DNA from 2 places in the Streptomyces sp. NPDC030799 genome. Region 2 is predicted to be linked to the other one. Evidence: riboswitches for the same ligand, from Rfam matches in the RefSeq annotation. Region 2 holds a riboswitch; the other holds the start of a gene.

Region 1 (10,311 bases), on a different contig from region 2:
CCCGGCTGATGACCGAGTCCACCCAGCCGCCGAAGAAGCCCGCCAGGATGCCGAGGATGGTGCCCAGGATGACGGCGACCACGGCGGACAGGAAGCCGACGAGCAGCGAGATCCGGGCGCCGTAGAGGATGCGGGCGAAGATGTCGCGGCCGTTGACCGGTTCGACACCGAGCAGGTGGTCGCCGCTGATGCCGCCCATCGAGCCCTTGGGGGTGCTGAACAGCGGGTCGATCAGGCCCTGGTGGTAGAGGTCCGGGTCCTGACCGACGAGACTCGTGATCACCGGTGCGAGCAGTGCGACCACGATGAGGAGGAGCACGACTACGCCGCCCGTGAGCGCCAGTTTGTCCCGCTTGAGGCGTTCCCAGGCGATCCGGCCCAGGGACCGGCCCTGAACGGCCTTCGCGTCGGTGGCCGCGACCGCCGCTTCCTCTGCCGCACCCGGGGCCGCTTCCGCGGTCGGCTCGTGCAATGGTGCCGTCATCAGGCTGGGACCCCTCTCAACCGGCGGTAGCCGGCCCGCACTTGCCGCTGGTAGCGGCATCAAACAGTCCGTCGTACACAGGGGCGAACCCCTTGAAGGGGGAGTCTTCAACGCTTGCGCGATCAGCCGCCAGCCTTGACGAGGAATGGATGCGCAACCGTGATGCAAGCAGGCGTTTCCTGTTATGCGGACAGGAAGTTACGGCGACCGGACGGGAGCCGGCCGGACAACTGCGTGGGCAAAACGGGACATACGGACGATGATCCCAGGTCAGTAGCTGCCGTGCACCGGTGGATAGCCGTATCCGGCGACGGGCGCCTGCTGCTGGGGAGAGGCCTGGAGCTGGGGCTGTGGCGCGGCGTGGGCGTCACGGTCGTAGAACGGGCGGGCATTGGCCCGCATCCACATCACGACCGGGTCGTACTCGTCGGTCATCGCGACCGTCGACACCGGCAGGCCCTCCGGGACCGCGCCGACGGACTGCTGCATCATCGCGCGCACCGAGTCGACCGCGGCCGGCGAGGTGTCGTACACGTCCAGGCCGATGGCGAGATACGGGGCGCCGAGCGCGGGCTGCACCCAGGCGCGGCGCAGCGAGCGCAGGGCCGGTGTGCGATGGGCGTTCTGCGCGAGCAGGGCGTAGAACTGCGGAATCTCGATGCCGGGTTCGGTCAGCCGGAGAGGGCCGGCGGGCTGGCGGTCCAGGCCCGTGGCGATGCGGCGCAGGTCCAGCCAGGGGATGCCGACGCCGCCGCCCGGGGCGTGCGGGTTGAGCCAGAGACCGTAGTGGTCCGGGTAGAGGGTGCGGGCCACGTCGAGCCCCTCGACGACCTCGTAGGACCGGTTCCAGCCGCTGGCCGAGAGTTCCTGGGCGGAGGTGACGCAGGGGGCGTACTGGAAGCCGTCGACCTCCATGTTTCCGTACTGGGCGTCCGGGGAGCCGGCCTGGCCGTGCCACAGGAGCATCCAGATCTGGCCGGCGGACGGGGTGGCGAGGGCACGCAGCAGGGCCTCGTAGGCGTCGTAGCGTCCGGGCGTGACCTGGCGCAGCATGTGCTCGACGCTGCCGCTGTGGCTCGCGCTCACCTGTCGTGCCCTTCTCTTTTTCGTGCCCCGCGTTTGGAGACAGCTTAAGCGCCCAGTGGCTCCGGGCCTTCTGTGCGTGCGCGGGTGCGGGTGTGTGGGGGGCTCGTCGCGCGGTTCCCCGCGCCCCTGGGCCGGCTGCCCCCGCGTCGTACCCGGTCGCCGTACTTCTAGTGACCGTATTGATAGAAGGGGCGGACGTTCGCCTTGAGCCATGCGGCCACCGGGTCGTCCGTCACGTCGAGGAGGACCAGGTTCATCGGCCACTTGACCGGGACTTTGCCCAGGGCGCGGCCCAGGGCCTGCATGGGGAGCGTGCGCAGGTCGCCCTCCCACTGGGAGAGTTCCACGCCGACGAACATCACCGGGTCGTCGGTCTCTATGGCGGCCAGGCAGCGGCGGGCGGTGAGGACCACGCCGGTCTCGGCGAACTCGGCGGACGCGGCGGAGAGGAAGTCGACCGGGTCGTCCTGCCAGTCGGGTTCGAAGAGGCGGACCCGGCCGCCGGTGCCGGGGCCGTCGAGCGGGGTGCGGCCGGCCCGGCACAGCTCGGCCACCGCCTCGGGCGGGAGCGGGATGCCGACCAGAGCGTCGGGGTTCACGGCGATGCCGACCTGCGGGGGCAGACCGCGGGCGAACTCCACGGCGGGAGCGATGGTGTACGCCATGTGGGAGCCGGCCGCCTGGCGCAGCTGTTCCTCGGAGCTGAACACCGGGACGTACGCCTGGCCGGCGATGTCCAGCGTGGGCAGGTCCAGAGCGCCGCTGTCGGGGCCGCCCCCGCTCGGCAGCGGGATCCACAGCAGACTGCGGCCCAGGACCTCGATGATCCGGCCGGCCGCGGCGGGTATGCCGAGGGAGGCCGAGAGCACCTCCTCCAGCTCGTTGCCGGGCCAGCCGCCGTGCGGCTGGGGGTGCGCCTGTGCCGGGAAGTCCGCGGGAATGTCCGCCGGGAAGTCCATCTGCCTACCGCCTGCTGGAAATCTCTGCTGTGACCAAGAAGGCTAGCGGGTGGCTGTGACAGTCCCTGCCCCTGCGCATATCGTCCCCCTCACCCTGGTGCTCATCGCCCCCCTCAGCCCTGTGCCCCCTCATCCGGTGAATGCGATCCGCCGCAGGGTGTCCGCCGCCGCGCGGTCCAGCAGCACGGCGGAGCCGCAGCCCGCGGGCGGCTCGCCCCGCCCGACCGCGGCGAGCAGCCGGGCGGTTGTACGGCGGTGGCGGCGGAAGGCGTAGCGGGAGACGGCCCGGCCGCGGGTCCGCTGGCCCTCGCGGGCCGTGTCCGGCGTGACGTCGAGCAGGAGCAGATGGAGGGTGCCGCCGCGGCGGCGGGCCGCGCGGGCGAGCCAGGCGCGCACCCAGGACTGGGTGCCGCAGTCGTGGACGACGACGCCCTCGCCGGTGCGCAGGGCGCGGCGCAGGACGGCGTAGTGGGCGAGGCGGACCAGCGGGCGGTAGAGGGCGTACGGGAGCGCGCGGGGCAGGCGGGCCGCGAAGCGGTCGCGCATGTCCTGGGAGTCGATGCGGCGCCCGGCGACCGCGCGCCGCATCAGGGTGGACTTGCCGCTGCCGGGCAGGCCGGCGATCACCACCAGGTCCTCGGGGCCGAAGAGCAGGGCGTGCGGGCTGCGGCCGGCGCGGTCGCGCAGGTCGCGGACGACGGGGGAAGGGGCGGTGCGCTGCCCGGGCACGGCGATGCCGGTGGTGACGGTGGCGTACACCGGGGTGCTGTTCATCGTGATCTTCCTCCCCTGTCGGCCCGGTAATCTTCCTGCCCGCTACGCGTAAAGAGAAGGTAATGAACGAGGGTGGCGAAGGGGTCCGCGTCCTGCCACAGGTCGGTTACAAAAGCCGGCCCGCCGTGCAATGATGTGGCCGCCAACTGCATACCGGCCGCTTGAATCCGCGCGGGAGAGTTCCTGGCAGCACTGCTGCCGGGACGCCGAAGGAGCAAGTCCCTCCCTTGAATCTCTCAGGCCCCGTTACCGCGCGGGCGAGGCACATCTGAAAAGCGGGCCGCTGCGACAGTGGCTCCACCCAAGGTGCAAGCCGTGATCGTCCCTGTGGCGGTCCTGGCGAACCTCTCAGGTTCCGATGACAGATGGGGAGGAACGTTCCTCGCCTGTCCTGCTTTCCTGGGAGACGACCGTCCGATGAGCAGTACCGAACCCCTTGAGCTGCGTCATACCGCGCTGGACGCGCTGCATCGCTCGCTCGGTGCGACGATGACCGACTTCGCCGGCTGGGACATGCCCCTGCGCTACGGCTCCGAGCGCGACGAGCACATCGCCGTGCGTACGAAGGCGGGCCTGTTCGACCTCTCCCACATGGGCGAGATCACCGTCACCGGCCCGCAGGCCGCCGCCCTCCTCAACTACGCCCTGGTCGGCAACATCGCCTCCGTCGGCGTCGGCCGCGCTCGCTACACCATGATCTGCCAGGCCGACGGCGGCATCCTGGACGACCTGATCGTCTACCGGCTCGCCGAGACCGAGTACATGGTCGTCGCCAACGCCTCCAACGCCCAGGTGGTGCTGGACGCGCTGACCGAGCGCGCCGCCGGCTTCGACGCCGAGGTCCGTGACGACCGGGACGCGTACGCGCTGATCGCCGTGCAGGGGCCGGAGTCCCCCGGCATCCTGAGGTCACTCACGGACGCCGACCTCGACGGCCTCAAGTACTACGCCGGCCTGCCCGGCACCGTCGCCGGCGTCCCGGCGCTGATCGCCCGCACCGGCTACACCGGCGAGGACGGCTTCGAGCTGTTCGTGAAGCCGGAGCACGCCGTGGAGCTGTGGCAGGCGCTGACCAAGGCCGGCGAGGGCGTCGGTCTGGTCCCCTGCGGCCTGTCCTGCCGGGACACCCTGCGCCTGGAGGCGGGCATGCCGCTGTACGGGCACGAGCTGACCACCGCGCTCACCCCCTTCGACGCCGGGCTCGGCCGGGTGGTGAAGTTCGAGAAGGAGGGCGACTTCGTCGGGCGCGAGGCGCTCACCGAGGCCGCCGCCCGGGCTCAGGAGAACCCGCCGCGGGTCCTCGTCGGGCTGATCGCCGAGGGCCGGCGTGTGCCGCGTGCCGGGTACGCCGTCGTCGCGGGCGGCCAGGTGATCGGCGAGGTCACCTCCGGCGCCCCCTCCCCCACCCTGGGCAAGCCGATCGCCATGGCCTACGTCGACGCGGCACACGCGGCGCCCGGCACCCCTGGCGTCGGCGTGGACATCCGGGGCAGCCACGAGCCGTACGAGGTCGTGGCGCTGCCGTTCTACAAGCGCCAGAAGTAGACACTGGGCGCGGTCATTGTGTGACCCCGCGCACGTTTCCGCTGCTCACCAGCGGTTTCCACCGTCCCCCTTCATCAGCACTCCCGCGCGTACAGGAGAATTCAGGCCATGAGCAACCCCCAGCAGCTGCGCTACAGCAAGGAGCACGAGTGGCTGTCGGCCGCCGAGGACGGCGTCTCGACGGTCGGCATCACCGAGTTCGCGGCCAACGCGCTCGGCGATGTGGTCTACGCCCAGCTCCCCGAGGTCGGCTCCACGGTGACCGCGGGCGAGACCTGCGGCGAGCTGGAGTCGACCAAGTCCGTCTCGGACCTGTACTCGCCGGTCACCGGTGAGGTCACCGAGGTCAACGAGGACGTCGTCAACGACCCGTCGCTGGTGAACTCGGCCCCCTTCGAGGGCGGCTGGCTGTTCAAGGTGCGCGTCACGGAGGAGCCGGCCGACCTGCTCTCCGCCGACGAGTACACCGCCCAGAACGCCGGCTGAGGAGTCGTAGCCGTATGACCTCCCTGAACACGCCCCTGCACGAGCTTGACCCGGAGATCGCCGCCGCGGTCGACGCCGAGCTCGGCCGCCAGCAGTCCACGCTGGAGATGATCGCCTCCGAGAACTTCGCGCCGCTCGCGGTGATGGAGGCGCAGGGCTCGGTGCTGACCAACAAGTACGCCGAGGGCTACCCGGGCCGCCGCTACTACGGCGGCTGCGAGCACGTCGACGTCGCCGAGCAGATCGCCATCGACCGGATCAAGGAGCTGTTCGGCGCCGAGTACGCCAACGTCCAGCCCCACTCCGGCGCCTCCGCGAACCAGGCGGCCCTGTTCGCGCTGGCCCAGCCCGGGGACACCATCCTCGGCCTGGACCTCGCCCACGGCGGCCACCTGACCCACGGCATGCGCCTGAACTTCTCCGGCAAGCAGTTCAACGTGGTCGCCTACCACGTGGACGCCGCCACCGGCCTGGTCGACATGGCCGAGGTCGAGCGGCTGGCCAAGGAGCACCGCCCGAAGGTGATCATCGCGGGCTGGTCGGCATACCCCCGTGAGCTGGACTTCGCCGAGTTCCGCCGGATCGCCGACGAGGCCGGCGCCCACCTGTGGGTCGACATGGCGCACTTCGCCGGACTGGTCGCTGCGGGGCTGCACGCGAACCCGGTGCCGTACGCCGACGTGGTCACCTCCACCACGCACAAGACGCTGGGCGGTCCGCGCGGCGGCATCATCCTCGCCCGCAGCAAGGACTTCGCGAAGAAGCTGAACTCGTCCGTCTTCCCGGGCTTCCAGGGCGGTCCCCTGGAGCACGTGATCGCGGCGAAGGCCGTCTCCTTCAAGGTCGCGGCCTCGGAGGAGTTCAAGGAGCGCCAGCGTCGTACCGTGGAGGGTGCCCGGATCCTCGCCGAGCGCCTGACGGCGGCGGACGCCCGTGAGGCCGGGGTGAACGTCCTGTCCGGCGGCACGGACGTGCACCTGATCCTCGTCGACCTGCGCGAGTCGGAGCTGGACGGGCAGCAGGCCGAGGACCGACTCCATGAGGTCGGTATCACGGTCAACCGCAACGCGGTCCCGAACGACCCGCGGCCCCCGATGGTGACGTCGGGCCTGCGGATCGGTACGCCGGCCCTGGCGACCCGCGGCTTCACGGCCGAGGACTTCGCCGAGGTCGCGGACGTGATCGCCGAGGCGCTGAAGCCGTCGTACGACGCCGAGGCCCTCAAGGCGCGCGTGAAGGCGCTCGCCGACAAGCACCCGCTGTACCCGGGCCTGAAGAAGTAAGCCCGGACCAGGCAAGTCCCCGGTGGGGCACTCGCAGGAGAGTGTCCGAGGGTGCCCCACCACCCCTGTTCTGCTTTTTTGAGGAGTGACCGTGGCCATCTCGGTCTTCGACCTGTTCTCGATCGGCATCGGCCCGTCCAGCTCCCACACGGTCGGCCCGATGCGCGCGGCGCGCATGTTCGCCCGTCGCCTGCGCAACGAAGGCCTGCTGGACCCGGTGGCCTCCCTGCGGTGCGAGCTGTACGGATCCCTCGGCGCCACCGGCCACGGTCACGGCACCCCGAAGGCGGTCCTGCTCGGCCTGGAGGGCGCCTCGCCCCGCACGGTGGACGTGGAGACGGCGGACGAGCGGGTCGAGCGCATCAGGACCGGGGGCCGTATCTCGCTCCTCGGCGAGCACGAGATCCCCTTCTCGTTCGACGACGACCTGATCCTGCACCGCCGCAAGGCCCTGCCGTACCACGCCAACGGCATGACGATATGGGCGTACGACGCCTCGGGCGCGGAGCTGCTCTCCAAGACGTACTACTCGGTCGGCGGCGGCTTCGTCGTGGACGAGGACGCGGTCGGAGCGGACCGCATCGTGCTGGACGACACGGTCCTGAAGTACCCGTTCCGCACCGGCGACGAACTGCTGCGCCTGACCAAGGACACGGGCCTGTCGATCTCCTCCCTGATGCTGGAGAACGAGCGCGCCTGGCGCACCGAGGAGGAGATCCGGGCGGGCCTGCTGGAGATCTGGCGGGTGATGCGCGAGTGCGTGCAGCGCGGCATGTCCCGTGAGGGCATCCTGCCCGGCGGTCTGAAGGTCCGCCGCCGCGCCGCCGTCTCGGCCCGCCAACTGCGTGCCGAGGGCGACGCGTTGGCGCACGCGATGGAGTGGATCACGCTCTATGCGATGGCGGTGAACGAGGAGAACGCGGCGGGCGGCCGCGTGGTGACGGCCCCCACGAACGGCGCGGCCGGCATCATTCCGGCGGTCCTGCACTACTACATCAACTTCGTCCCCGGCGCGGACGAGGACGGCGTCGTCCGCTTCCTTCTGGCCGCCGGCGCGATCGGCATGCTCTTCAAGGAGAACGCCTCCATCTCCGGCGCCGAGGTCGGCTGCCAGGGCGAGGTCGGCTCCGCCTGCTCCATGGCGGCGGGCGCCCTCGCCGAGGTCCTCGGCGGCTCCCCCGAGCAGGTGGAGAACGCCGCCGAGATCGGCATGGAGCACAACCTCGGCCTGACCTGCGACCCGGTCGGCGGCCTGGTCCAGATCCCGTGCATCGAACGCAACGGCATGGCCGCGGTGAAGGCGGTCACCGCCGCCAAGATGGCCATGCGCGGCGACGGCTCCCACAAGGTGTCCCTGGACAAGGTCATCAAGACCATGAAGGACACCGGCGCGGACATGTCCGTGAAGTACAAGGAGACGGCCCGGGGCGGGCTGGCGGTGAACATCATCGAGTGCTAGGCGACGGGCCGGCGGTGCCGGGGGACGGTGCGGTTGCGCCTGCAGCCGGCCAGACCCCCGGCGAGACGGACCCGCTGTGCCGAGCGTCGTGCAATGGGGGGTCCGTCAGGTCCGGGCCAGCAGCAGGTCCTCCCCGGTCGACGGGCGCAGGCCGTCGGTGCGGTCGGCGAAGTAGCGCTCGGCGTGCGAGGCGCCGGAGACGTGCCGGACGTCCGTGAAACCGGCCTCCCGGGCCAGGTCCAGCATCTCGCGCGGGGTGTAGAAGCTGAGGAACGGGGTGCCGGACGCCCGGGCGCCCGCCTCGCTCGCCCTGAGGCCGGCGCGGTCGCGCTCGTCCACGAGCTCTTCCGGCAGCAGGAAGGTCATGGCGAGGGTCGTACCGGGTGCCAGCCCGGCGATCCGGCGCAGGGTGGCGGCGGTGGCCTCCTTGGTGAGGTACATGGTGACGCCGGTGGAGGCGATGACCGACGGGCGACCCGGGTCGAAGCCCGCCGCGGTGAGGTGCGCCGGCCAGGAGCCGCCGCTCGCCTCGAAGTCCACCGGCACCAGGTGCAGGCGGTCCGGGACGGCGAGACCCAGTTCGGCCAGACGGCGGCGCTTCCAGGCCTGCGGGCCCGGCTGGTCGATCTCGAAGATGCGCAGGCGGGAGGCGGCCTCCGGGGCGCGCTGGGCGAAGGTGTCCAGGCCGGCGCCCAGGATGACGTACTGGTCGACGCCGCGGCCGGCCTGCTCGGCGACCAGGTCCTCGATGAAACGGGCGCGGGCCACCATGGCCGCGCGGAACGCCCTGGTGGCGCTCGGGTCCATGTCCGGGCGACTGCGCCAGTTCGGGCCGGGGTCGGCGAGGCGCAGGCCGATCTCGTCCTCGAACACGTGCGGCGGCGGGTCGGTCCGGACATGCATCGCCCGCCACAGGGCGCACCGCACCGCGGTGTTGTCCGGCGCCTCGGTCCGCCCGCCGCTCACGGCTGGTCCTTCCGGGGGGCCTGGAGACTCCACAGCCGGCCGTCGGGGTCGCGGACCGTCATCATCCGCGTCCCGAAGTGGGTGTCCTCGAACGGTGTGACCACCTCGACGTCGGGGTCGGCGCGGAACGCGTCCGCGTCCGGCACCTTCAGCACGATCTGCGTCTGCGGCTCCCGGTCCTCGGGGATCTCGGCGATGAAGACGGAGGGGCCTTCGCCGTTGCGGAACTGGCCGGAGTTGTGGTCGGTCTCGAACTCCAGGTCGTAGCCCAGGGCTTGGAAGAACCTGGCCGCCCTGCCCCAGTTGTGGGTCTCCAGGAACACGGCTTCGATGCCTTCGGTCGCCATCTCAGGTCTCCTTCTCGGTCGGGGGCTGTTCCTGCCGTCGGGCGTCGTCGAGGTAGGCGCGCAGCGCGTCTGCGACCAGCGCCGACAAGGACATGCCCGACTCGATGGCGCGGTACTTGACCTGCTTGATCAGTCCGATCGGCAGGTACACGTTGAACTGCTTGACTTCCTCATCACCCACGATCCCGAGGCTAGCATGCTAGCAATCTAGCCGCCAGGGTGACGCATCGCTCCCTGCCCGGAAGCGGCTGATGTTCCTTCAGGGGCTACCGCGCAGTAATCACTCACTCATACGCTGCCGCCAACTCGACAAACGCGAAGGGGAGTTGGCAATGGGCGCAGTGAGACGGGTCGCGGCACTCGCGGGGGCGGCGGCGCTGCTGGTGGTGGGACCGGGCAACGCCCGCGCGGCGGCGCCGAAGTTCTCCGAGACGACGGCCATCGGCACGCACAACGCCTACGACAAGGCCAAGTACACCTACTTCGCCCAGGCCTTGGACTCCGGCGCCTCGCTGCTGGAGCTGGACGTGTACGTGGACACCCTCAGCCACCGCTGGCGGGTCAGCCACAGCAACCCGCTCGGCAACAACAACAACTGCGAGGCCGCCAAGGCCCCCGGCGAGCTCTACAGCAAGAGCCGCAACCAGGACCTGGGCAGCTGCCTGGACAACATGGCCGCCTGGAACCAGCTCCACCCCGACCACCCGCCGATCGTCATCAAGGTCGAGATGAAGGTCGGCTTCAACAACAACGCCGGCATGGGACCGGACGAGTTCGACACGCTCGTCTCCCAGAAGCTCGGCAGCAGCGTCTACAAGCCGGCCGACCTGCTCGGCGGGACGTACCCCTCCCTCGACGCGGCCGCCAAGGCGAACGCCTGGCCCTCCCGCGACTCACTCAAGGGCAAGTTCCTCTTCGAACT
Region 2 (10,311 bases):
CGTCCACGGTTCCCAGCCGGTGGCCCTATCGTGACCGGCATGCAGTCCTACACGATCGGCCAGGCGGCACGGTTGCTCGGCGTGAGCCCGGACACCGCCCGCCGCTGGGCCGACGCGGGCCGGGTGGCAACCCACCGTGACGAGGCCGGGCGGCGGCTCATCGACGGCAGGGACCTGGCCGCGTTCTCGGTTGAACTGGCCAAGGCGGGCGGCGGCGAGGAGGACGCCTCCTACACCTCCGTCCGCAACGCCTTCCCCGGCATCGTCACGGCGATCAAGCTCGGTGACGTCGCCGCCCAGGTGGAGATCCAGGCGGGCCCGCATCGGCTGGTGTCGCTGCTGACCCGGGAGGCCGTCGAGGAACTGGGCCTGGAGGTCGGCATGGAGGCCACCGCGCGTGTGAAATCCACCAACGTGCACATCGACCGCGTCTGACACCGTCCCGGTTCACGGAGCTGCCGCCGACGCACGACCGGGTACGGCCGGCACCGGAGCGTCACAGCGGTAACCGCCGTCCACCCGGATCGCCGTGACACCGCTGATGTGCCGGGCCCCGCACCGGTCCTGCGGCAGCACCAGCTGGGGGCCGGCCGTATCCAGCGGGGTGTCGTCGATGCGCACGCCGAGCAGGACGGGCGCGTCCGCGAAGTCCGGGTCGATCTCGGCCCAGGAGAGCACCGCGTGGTGGCCGTCGGTGCCGGTGACGGCGATGAGAAAGCGCAGCCGGTCCTTGCGCCGTGCCGGGTCGAAGCCGGGCCCCGCGTCGGTGAGGACGTCGTACAGGCGTGGGCCGGCGAACCGGTGGTGCTGGAGGCCGCTGGTCGCGCACTCGAAGCTGACATCCACCCGGTGCTGTGGCCAGCGCAGCAGGTCCGGCACCCACAGCCGGGCGGGCCGGGCCAGATCACCGGTCAGGGCGAGTACCGCGAGCGTCACCTGCGACCACCTCCCGCAGCACCGTACCCGCCGCGGCGCACCGTGCAAACGCACATGCAAGCTACAAGTCGTAACTCCGCAGCTCATGCGATGAGACAGGAGACTTACGGCTGGCAGATGCGGCAGTATCATCGCCGCACGGCCGGTCCCCCGGCCGTGTCAGGGCGCGACAGCTGTTCCGCAGAACCAGAGGAGTAGATCCGTGATGACCCGTTCCGTGCGCCGGACCCGGCGAGTGCTGCAGCTGGCCGGTGCGGGAGCCGCCCTGATGGCACTCAGCGCCTGCTCCTCCTCCAGTGACTCCTCCACCGAGCCGGCCAAGCCCGGCTCCGCCTCACCCAAGTTCTCGGGCACGGTCACCGTCTTCGCCGCCGCCTCCCTGAAGGAGAGCTTCACGACGCTCGGCAAGCAGTTCGAGCAGCAGCACCCGGGCACCAAGGTCAGCTTCAACTTCGGCGGCAGCGACATGCTCGCCGCGAGCATCACGGGCGGCGCCCCGGCGGACGTCTTCGCCGCCGCCAGTCCCAAGACGATGAAGATCGTGACGGACAAGAAGGACGCGGTCGGCACCCCGGCCACCTTCGTACGCAACCAGCTGGAGATCGCGACCCTGCCGGGCAACCCGGACAAGGTGTCCTCCCTGAAGGACCTGACCAAGTCCGGTCTGAAGGTCGTGCTCTGCGACAAGACCGTGCCGTGCGGTGCCGCCGCGCAGAAGGCCCTGGACGCCGCCGAGCTCAAGCTCACCCCGGTGTCCTACGAGCAGGACGTCAAGAGCGCCCTGAACAAGGTGGAGCTGAAGGAGGCCGACGCCGCGGTCGTCTACCAGACCGATGTGAAGGCCGCGGGTGGCAAGGTGGAGGGCGTGAAGTTCCCCGAGTCCGCCAAGGCCATCAACGCCTACCCGATCGCCCAGCTGAAGAACGGGCAGAACGCCGAGGCCGCCAAGGCGTTCATCACCCTCGTACAGTCCGCCGAGGGCCAGAAGGTGCTGATCGAGGCCGGGTTCCTCAAGCCGTGACCTCGCTTCACAAGCCCGGCGTCGCGGCCGGCCCCCGCACGGGCCGGCCGCGGCGTCGGCGCGTCGGCGCGGGGGTCCTGCGCGGAGTGCCGTTGCCGCTGCTGCTGCCGGGCGTACTGGCGCTGGCGTTCCTGCTGCTGCCCCTGCTCGCGCTGCTGGTCCGCGCGCCCTGGCGCAGCCTGCCGGACCAGCTGACCAGCACGGAGGTGTGGCAGGCACTCCAGCTGTCCCTGGTCAGCGCCACCGCGGCGACGGCCGTGAGTCTCGTGCTGGGCGTGCCGCTGGCGTGGCTGCTGGCCCGTACGGAATTTCCCGGCCGGGGCCTCGTACGGGCTCTGGTGACTCTGCCCCTGGTCCTGCCTCCGGTGGTCGGCGGTGTCGCCCTGCTGCTGGCCCTGGGCCGCAACGGGGTCATCGGCAAGTGGCTGGACGCCTGGTTCGGGATCACCCTGCCGTTCACCACCACCGGGGTCGTGATCGCGGAGGCGTTCGTGGCGATGCCGTTCCTGGTCATCAGCGTCGAGGGCACCCTGCGCGCGGCCGACCCGCGCTTCGAGGAGGCGGCGACCACGCTCGGCGCGTCCCGGTTCACCGCGTTCCGCCGGGTCACCCTGCCGCTCATCGCTCCCGGCATCGCCGCGGGCGCGGTCCTGGCGTGGGCACGGGCGCTCGGCGAGTTCGGGGCGACGATCACCTTCGCCGGCAACTTCCCCGGCCGCACCCAGACCATGCCTCTCGCGGTCTACCTGGCCCTGCAGAACGACCCCGACGCCGCCATCGCCCTCAGCCTGGTCCTGCTGACGGTGTCGATCGCGGTGCTGGCGGGTTTGCGAGACCGTTGGATGACGACACCATGACCACTCCTCGCCCCGCAGCCGCCGACGGCGCTCAGCCCCCGCAGGGGCCACCCGTACCCGACGACAAAACCTGCACGGGCGGTGCGGGTGGCAACCCACAGCCGGCCGAAGGCCGGCATCCCACCAGGCATGCGCACCCGACGACCGGCCTGGACGCCCACCTCGTCGTGGACCGCCCCCCTTTCCGCCTGGACGTGCCCCTCACCGCCGCCCCCGGAGACGTCGTCGCGCTCCTCGGCCCCAACGGTGCCGGCAAGACCACCGCCCTGCGCGCCCTCGCCGGCCTCACCCCCCTCACCGACGGCCATCTCCGCCTCGACGGCGCGGACCTGGATCGCACTCCCCCGGAGTCCCGCCCGGTCGGCGTGGTCTTCCAGGACTACCTTCTCTTCCCCCACCTGTCCGCCCTCGACAACGTCGCCTTCGGCCCGCGCTGCCAAGGCACGACGAAGGCCGAGGCCCGCGCACAGGCCGCGGCCTGGCTGGAGCGCATGGGCCTCGCCGACCACGCGGGCGCCAAGCCCCGCCGTCTCTCCGGCGGCCAGGCCCAGCGCGTGGCCCTCGCCCGCGCCCTGGCCGTCGGCCCCCGACTGCTGCTCCTGGACGAACCGCTCGCCGCCCTCGACGCCCGTACCCGCCTCGAGGTCCGGGCCCAACTCCGCCGCCATCTGGCCGAGTTCGAAGCGGTCGCCGTCCTCGTCACACACGACCCGCTGGACGCCATGGTGCTCGCGGACCGGCTGGTCGTCATAGAGCACGGCCGGGTCGTCCAGGAGGGCACCCCGGCGGACATCGCCCGCCATCCGCGCACCGACTACATCGCCCAGCTCGTCGGCCTCAACCTCTACCGGGGGCAGGCGGACCGGCACACGGTACGCCTCGATGCGGGACCCTCGATCACCACCATGGAAGACCTGTCCGGCCCGGTCTTCGTGGCCTTCCCGCCCAGTGCCGTCACCCTGTTCCGGGACCGCCCCACGGGTGCCAGTGCCCGTAACCTGTGGCGCTGCGAGGTGGCCGGGCTGGAGACGCACGGCGACCAGATCCGCGCCGACCTCCGCGGTGAACTCCCCCTCGCCGCCGACCTCACCACGATCGCCGCCGCCGACCTGGACCTGCACCCCGGCACATCCGTCTGGGCGACGGTCAAAGCGGCGCAGACACACGCATACCCTGCCTGATCGGGCAGGCACTCTACCGTGAGTGCCCATGACCCTCAGCATCCGCAACCAGCTCACCGGCACGGTCACCGCGATCCAGCCGGGCGAGGCCATGGCCACCGTCAAGCTCCGTCTCGACGGTGGGCAGACCCTCACCGCGGCCATCACCAAGGAGTCCGCCGAGGACCTCGCCCTCGCTCCCGGCTCGTCCGTGCGGGCCCTGGTCAAGTCGACCGAGGTCTCCCTCGCCACCCACCGCGTCGAGGGTCTGTCGATCCGCAACCAGCTCCCCGGCGCGGTCATCGGCCTCACCACCGGCGCCGCGATGGCCTCCGTGAAGATCTCCGTGCCCGGCGGTGAACTGACCGCTGCCATCACCAAGGACGCCGCCACCGACCTGGGTCTCTTCGTGGGCTCCGACGTGGTCGCTCTCATCAAGGCGACCGAGGTGTCCCTGGCGACGGCCTGACACGGCGAGGGCCCCGCCCGGAAACCGGACGGGGCCCTGAGAGCCACGCTCGCTCAGTCCTCGTACGCGTCCAGCGGCGGGCAGGAGCAGACCAGGTTGCGGTCGCCGAAGGCCTGGTCGATACGGCGCACCGGCGGCCAGTACTTGTCCGCGGCCGAGACACCGGCCGGGAAGACGGCCTCGTCGCGGCTGTAGGCGTGCGTCCACTCGCCGCCGAGCGCGGCGGCCGTGTGCGGGGCGCCCGACAGCGGGTTGTCCTCCGCCGGCCACGCGCCGGAACCGACCTTCTCGATCTCCGCGCGGATGGCGATCATCGCCTCGCAGAACCGGTCCAGCTCGGTGATGTCCTCCGACTCGGTCGGCTCGATCATCAGCGTGCCGGCCACCGGGAAGGACATGGTCGGCGCGTGGAAGCCGTAGTCGATCAGGCGCTTGGCCACGTCGTCCACGCTCACGCCGGTCGCCTTGGTCAGCGGGCGCAGGTCGATGATGCACTCGTGCGCGACCAGGTTGCCGGGGCCGGTGTAGAGCACCGGGTAGTGCGGCTCCAGGCGCTTGGCGATGTAGTTCGCCGAGAGCACGGCCACCTGCGTGGCGCGCTTGAGGCCCTCGCCGCCCATGAGGCGGACGTACGCCCAGGAGATGGGCAGGATGCCCGCGGAGCCCCAGGGCGCGGCCGAGATCGGGCCGACGCCCGTGTCCGGGCCCGCCTCCGGCTGCAGCGGGTGGTTCGGCAGGTACGGCGCCAGGTGCGAGCGGACCGCGACCGGGCCGACGCCGGGGCCGCCGCCGCCGTGCGGGATGCAGAAGGTCTTGTGCAGGTTCAGGTGGGAGACGTCACCGCCGAAGTGGCCCGGCTTGGCGAGGCCGACCAGGGCGTTGAGGTTGGCACCGTCGACGTACACCTGGCCGCCGGCCTCGTGGACCTGGGCGCAGATGTCGGCGACGTGCTCCTCGAACACACCGTGCGTCGACGGGTAGGTGATCATCAGCACCGCCAGCTCGTCGCGGTACTGCTCGATCTTGGCGCGCAGGTCCTGGACGTCGATCTCGCCGTCCTCGGCGGTCTTGACGACGACGACCTTCATGCCGGCCATCACGGCGCTGGCGGCGTTGGTGCCGTGCGCGGAGGACGGGATCAGGCACACGGTGCGCTGCTCGTCGCCGTTGGCGCGGTGGTAGCCGCGTACGGCCAGCAGACCGGCCAGCTCGCCCTGGGAACCGGCGTTCGGCTGCAGGGAGACCTTGTCGTAGCCGGTGACCTCGGCGAGACGTTCCTCCAGCTCGCGGATGAGCGTGAGGTAGCCCTCGGCCTGCTCGGCGGGCACGAACGGGTGCAGCTGGCCGAACTCGGGCCAGGTGACCGGCTCCATCTCCGTGGTCGCGTTGAGCTTCATGGTGCAGGAGCCCAGCGGGATCATGCCGCGGTCGAGCGCGTAGTCGCGGTCGGCCAGCTTGCGCAGGTAGCGCAGCATCGCGGTCTCGGAGCGGTACTGGTGGAAGACCGGGTGGGCCAGGTAGGTGTCGGTGCGCAGCAGTGCCTCGGGCAGGGTGTCCTCGGCGGTCGCGTCCAGCGCCTCGATGTCGGCCTCGACGCCGAAGGCGGAGAAGACGGCGGCCAGCTGAGCCCGCTTGGTCGTCTCGTCGCAGGCGAGGGAGACGTGGTCGGCGTCGACGAGCCGCAGGTTGACGCCACCCGCCCGGGCGGCGGCGACGACCTCGGCGGCCCTGCCGGGCACGCGCGCGGTGAGGGTGTCGAAGTAGGCGCCGTGGACGATCTCGACCCCGCCGGCCTTCAGGCCCGCGGCGAGGATCGTGGCGTACCGGTGCGTGCGCCGGGCGATGGTCTTCAGACCCTCCGGCCCGTGGTAGACGGCGTACATGCCGGCCATCACGGCGAGCAGCACCTGCGCGGTGCAGATGTTGCTGGTGGCCTTCTCGCGGCGGATGTGCTGCTCACGGGTCTGCAGCGCGAGCCGGTAGGCCTTGTTGCCGTCGGCGTCGACGGAGACGCCCACGAGGCGGCCGGGCAGGCTGCGCGCGAACTTCTCGTGCACGGCCATGTAGCCCGCGTGCGGACCGCCGAAGCCCATCGGCACACCGAAGCGCTGGGTGGTACCGACGGCGATGTCCGCGCCCAGCTCACCCGGCGAGGTCAGCAGGGTCAGCGCCAGCAGGTCGGCGGCCACGGTGACCAGGGCACCCAGCTCGTGCGCCTGGTCGATGACCGGCTTGATGTCCCGTACGGCGCCGGAGGCTCCCGGGTACTGGATCAGCACGCCGTTGATCTCGCGCTCGGCCACCTCGGCCGGAATGCCCTCGCTGAGGTCGGCGACGACGACCTCGACACCGGTGGGCTCCGCGCGCGTCTCGATGACGGCGATGGTCTGCGGCAGCGCGTCCGCGTCGACCAGGAACAGGCCCTTCTTGTTCTTGCCCATGCGCCGCGACAGGGCCATCGCCTCGGCGGCGGCCGTGCCCTCGTCGAGCAGGGAGGCACCGGAGGTGGGCAGGCCGGTGAGGTCGGCGACCACGGTCTGGAAGTTCAGCAGGGCCTCGAGCCGTCCCTGCGAGATCTCCGGCTGGTACGGGGTGTACGCGGTGTACCAGGCCGGGTTCTCCATGACGTTGCGCAGGATGACCGGCGGGGTGAAGGTGCCGTAGTAGCCCAGGCCGATCATGGAGTCGAGGACCTGGTTGCGGTCGGCGAGCGAGCGCAGCTCGGCGAGCACCTCGGCCTCGGTGCGGGCGCCCGGCAGATCGAGGGCGTCGGCGTTCTTGATCACATCCGGGACCGCGGCGGCGGTCAGCTCGTCGAGGGAGCCGTAGCCGACGTGCGCGAGCATCTTGGCCCGCGCCTCCTGGTCGGGCCCGATGTGGCGCTGCTCGAACGGGATGCCCGCTTCGAGCTCCGAGAGCGGAATGCGGTGGGCGGTCATTGCGGAGGCCTCCTGGTCTGACGCGACCTTCGAGGGGCACCACGGCGCGGGTGCCCCGACGGCCTCCCCCTCTGTCATCTCAACCTGAGAGCTTCACCGGGCCCCGAGAGCCCCGGCTTTCACCGTCGGTGAGAGCGGAAGCCGTCGACACCCGCTCTGCTTTCCAGAGTGACCTCGTCCGTGCGGTACGTGAGCCTGAGAGATTCCGGGGAGGATTTGCTCCTTCGGCGCCTCCGAGGTGGTCGGAGGACTCTCCCGCACGGGGTCAGCAGCCGCTGTCAGCCTACCAGCGAGGTCAACGCCCGAGCCTTCGAGTGGCCGCCTCCCTGATTGTGCTCTTTCGTAGTGGTTACGGATGAGTTGCGACCAAGTGGAGGGAGAGGGACCGTGCAGACCGAGATCGATCCGCGCAACCTGATCGGCCGCAAGGCGTTCGACCGCAATGGGACCAAGATCGGCACCATCGACGAGGTCTACCTCGACGACGCGACCGGCGTGCCCGAGTGGGCGGCCATACGCACCGGCCTGTTCTCCCGGGACGCCTTCGTCCCCCTGGAGCCCAGTGAACTGATCGAAGGCTCCCTCCACGTCCCCTTCGACCGCGCCCTGATCAAGGACGCCCCCGACTTCGGCGTGGGCCGCCATCTCTCCCCCGAACAGGAACTCCAGCTCTACCACCACTACGGCCTCGACGTGACCCCGCCCCCGTCGGTCCCGGACCACGACTTCGGCAAGCTGGCGGGTTCGGAGGAGACCTGAGGCCTCTCGTCCTGGCCTCGCCCCGGCGCCGGCCGCTCCTCGTCCCCGTCCGGCGTCGGACGCTCCTCATGGGCGGAATCCGAAACCAACGGCAATGGATCGGCCGACTCCAGCGCGGGATCGTCGACAAAGAACGTCCGCACCCGTCCCGGAGGGGACTGCGGCGTTTCGAACCGCACGGTCACCCGCCCCAGTCCACTGCCCTGCACCCACCCGTGCCCGTACTCGGCATGCCGCACATCCTGCCCGGCACGCCAGTGCCGTTCGACAGACTCCGGCCGCTCCACCATGACCTCGACCGCGCCCTTCTCCGGCTCTTCTGCCGAAGGCACGGGCATGGCCTGGGCGAACAGGTCCTCCTGGGTGTAGTCGGCGAGCCCGGAGACACCCACGCCGAGCAGCCGTACCCCGCCCGTGGTGTCCACGGAGTCCAGCAACCGCGCGGCTGCCTCCCGCACGACCGCCGGATCGTCCGTCGGTCCCCTGAGCGTCTCCGACCTGGTCAGCGTCGAGAAGTCGTACCGCCGCACCTTCAACACGATGGTCCGCCCCGACAGCCCGGCCTCGCGCAGCCGCCCCACACACCGGTCGGCGAGCCGCTGCACCTCAAGGCCGATCCTCAGCCGGTCATGGATGTCCACGTCGTACGTGTCCTCGACCGACACCGACTTCGCCTCGCGCTCGGCCACCACGGGCCGCTCGTCATGGGCCAGGGCCATGGCGTACAGCGCATGCCCGTGGGCCTTGCCGAGCAGCCGGACCAGTTCGTCCTCGCCCGCTTCCGCCAGTTCCTCGACCGTCGTGATCCCGGCTCTGCGCAGATGGTCGCCGGTGGCCGGGCCGACCCCGGGCAGGGTCCGCACCGGCATGGGCCCCAGCAGGGCCCGCTCGGACCCCGGCTCGATGAGCACCAGGCCGTCCGGCTTGGCCTGCTCGGAGGCGATCTTGGCGAGCATCTTGGAGGCGGCGAGCCCGACCGAACCGGTGAGCCCGGTGACCTCCCGGATGTCCGCGCGGAGCCTGATCCCGGCCAGCCGCGCCGACTCCTCGTCCCAGGCCGTCCCCCCGGCCTCCAGGTCCACGAACGCCTCGTCCAGACTGAGCGGCTCCACCAGCGGTGACAGCTCCCGCAGCAGCGCCATCACCTGTTCGCTGACCGTCCGGTACAGGGTGAAGCGCGGCACCAGATAGGCGGCGTTGGGCGCCAGCCGGCGGGCCTGGGCCATGGGCATCGCCGAGTGGACCCCGAAGGCCCGTGCCTCGTACGACGCGGTGGCCACCACCCCGCGTGGTCCGAGGCCGCCCACGACGACCGCCTTCCCGCGCAGGCTCGGCTTGGATGCCTGCTCCACCGAGGCGTAGAAGGCATCCATGTCGAGATGCAGGATCGTGGGCGTGTTTCTCACATCTCCGATGCTGCACCACGGCACTGACAATGCCCGGCCCCGGAAGGGGCAGCGTCAGACCGCCCGGTTGCGGCGCCGCGCCAGCTCGTCCGCGGGGTTGTGCCCGACGAGGGTCTCGCCCGTGTCGATGCGCTCGCCGTGCAGCTGGGAGAGTGCGCTTTCCACGTCCCGCCACACCACGCCGACGGCGATCCCGAAGATGCCCTGACCGCCCTGGAGCAGGGCGTGGACCTCGTCCGGCGAGGTGCACTCGTAGACCGTTGCGCCATCGCTCATCAGGGTCATCCGCTCCAGGTCGCGGAAACCGCGTTCTCTGAGGTGCTGCACGGCCGCGCGGATGTTCTGCAGCGAGACCCCGGTGTCCAGGAAGCGCTTCACGATCTTCAGGACGACCACGTCCCGGAAGCTGTACAGCCGCTGGGTGCCCGACCCGTAGGCGGGCCGCACGCTCGGCTCGACCAGGCCGGTGCGGGCCCAGTAGTCGAGCTGCCGGTAGGTGATGCCGGCTGCCGCGCAGGCCGTGGGCCCCCGATAGCCGATCTGCTCGGATGTCATGGACGCCGCCCCTCCGCCGTTCGGCACCGCCGTCGGCCGTTGCGGAGCGTGATCCACCGCGCTGCTGTGAACCGGGTACGGACCGCTCTCCCCGAAACCGCGCACGGGAGCACCCCCAGCCGTACCGTCGCCGCTGGTTCTCACGCCGACCTCCGTCCTTGACCTGCCTTCACGACGGTAGGCAGTCACCAGGGGTGCGTCAACGATCG

Evidence for each region. Region 2 has a riboswitch for glycine ahead of gcvP (aminomethyl-transferring glycine dehydrogenase). Riboswitches for the same ligand answer to the same signal wherever they lie in the genome.
Region 1: another riboswitch for glycine. It lies ahead of gcvT (glycine cleavage system aminomethyltransferase GcvT); the one in region 2 lies ahead of gcvP (aminomethyl-transferring glycine dehydrogenase).

The regions. Positions count from the first base shown of each region.
Region 1 covers NZ_JBVIDS010000010.1:329,687-339,997, forward strand. The annotation lists gene ACZ41I_RS25780 (ABC transporter permease) at 1-484, opposite strand, end outside; gene ACZ41I_RS25785 (enhanced serine sensitivity protein SseB C-terminal domain-containing protein) at 755-1,537, opposite strand; gene ACZ41I_RS25790 (enhanced serine sensitivity protein SseB) at 1,738-2,529, opposite strand; gene ACZ41I_RS25795 (AAA family ATPase) at 2,659-3,303, opposite strand; glycine riboswitch at 3,466-3,565, shown strand; glycine riboswitch at 3,566-3,678, shown strand; gene gcvT (glycine cleavage system aminomethyltransferase GcvT) at 3,721-4,848, shown strand; gene gcvH (glycine cleavage system protein GcvH) at 4,957-5,334, shown strand; gene glyA (serine hydroxymethyltransferase) at 5,349-6,617, shown strand; gene ACZ41I_RS25815 (L-serine ammonia-lyase) at 6,709-8,076, shown strand; gene ACZ41I_RS25820 (class I SAM-dependent methyltransferase) at 8,182-9,042, opposite strand; gene ACZ41I_RS25825 (VOC family protein) at 9,039-9,389, opposite strand; gene ACZ41I_RS25830 (ribbon-helix-helix domain-containing protein) at 9,391-9,570, opposite strand; gene ACZ41I_RS25835 (phosphatidylinositol-specific phospholipase C domain-containing protein) at 9,722-10,311, shown strand, end outside.
Region 2 covers NZ_JBVIDS010000002.1:8,455-18,765, reverse strand. The annotation lists gene ACZ41I_RS03930 (TOBE domain-containing protein) at 40-435, shown strand; gene ACZ41I_RS03925 (molybdopterin-binding protein) at 448-936, opposite strand; gene modA (molybdate ABC transporter substrate-binding protein) at 1,142-1,957, shown strand; gene modB (molybdate ABC transporter permease subunit) at 1,954-2,814, shown strand; gene ACZ41I_RS03910 (ABC transporter ATP-binding protein) at 2,811-3,995, shown strand; gene ACZ41I_RS03905 (TOBE domain-containing protein) at 4,024-4,443, shown strand; gene gcvP (aminomethyl-transferring glycine dehydrogenase) at 4,497-7,382, opposite strand; glycine riboswitch at 7,556-7,650, opposite strand; gene ACZ41I_RS03895 (PRC-barrel domain-containing protein) at 7,770-8,141, shown strand; gene ACZ41I_RS03890 (DNA polymerase IV) at 8,063-9,547, opposite strand; gene ACZ41I_RS03885 (MerR family transcriptional regulator) at 9,602-10,246, opposite strand.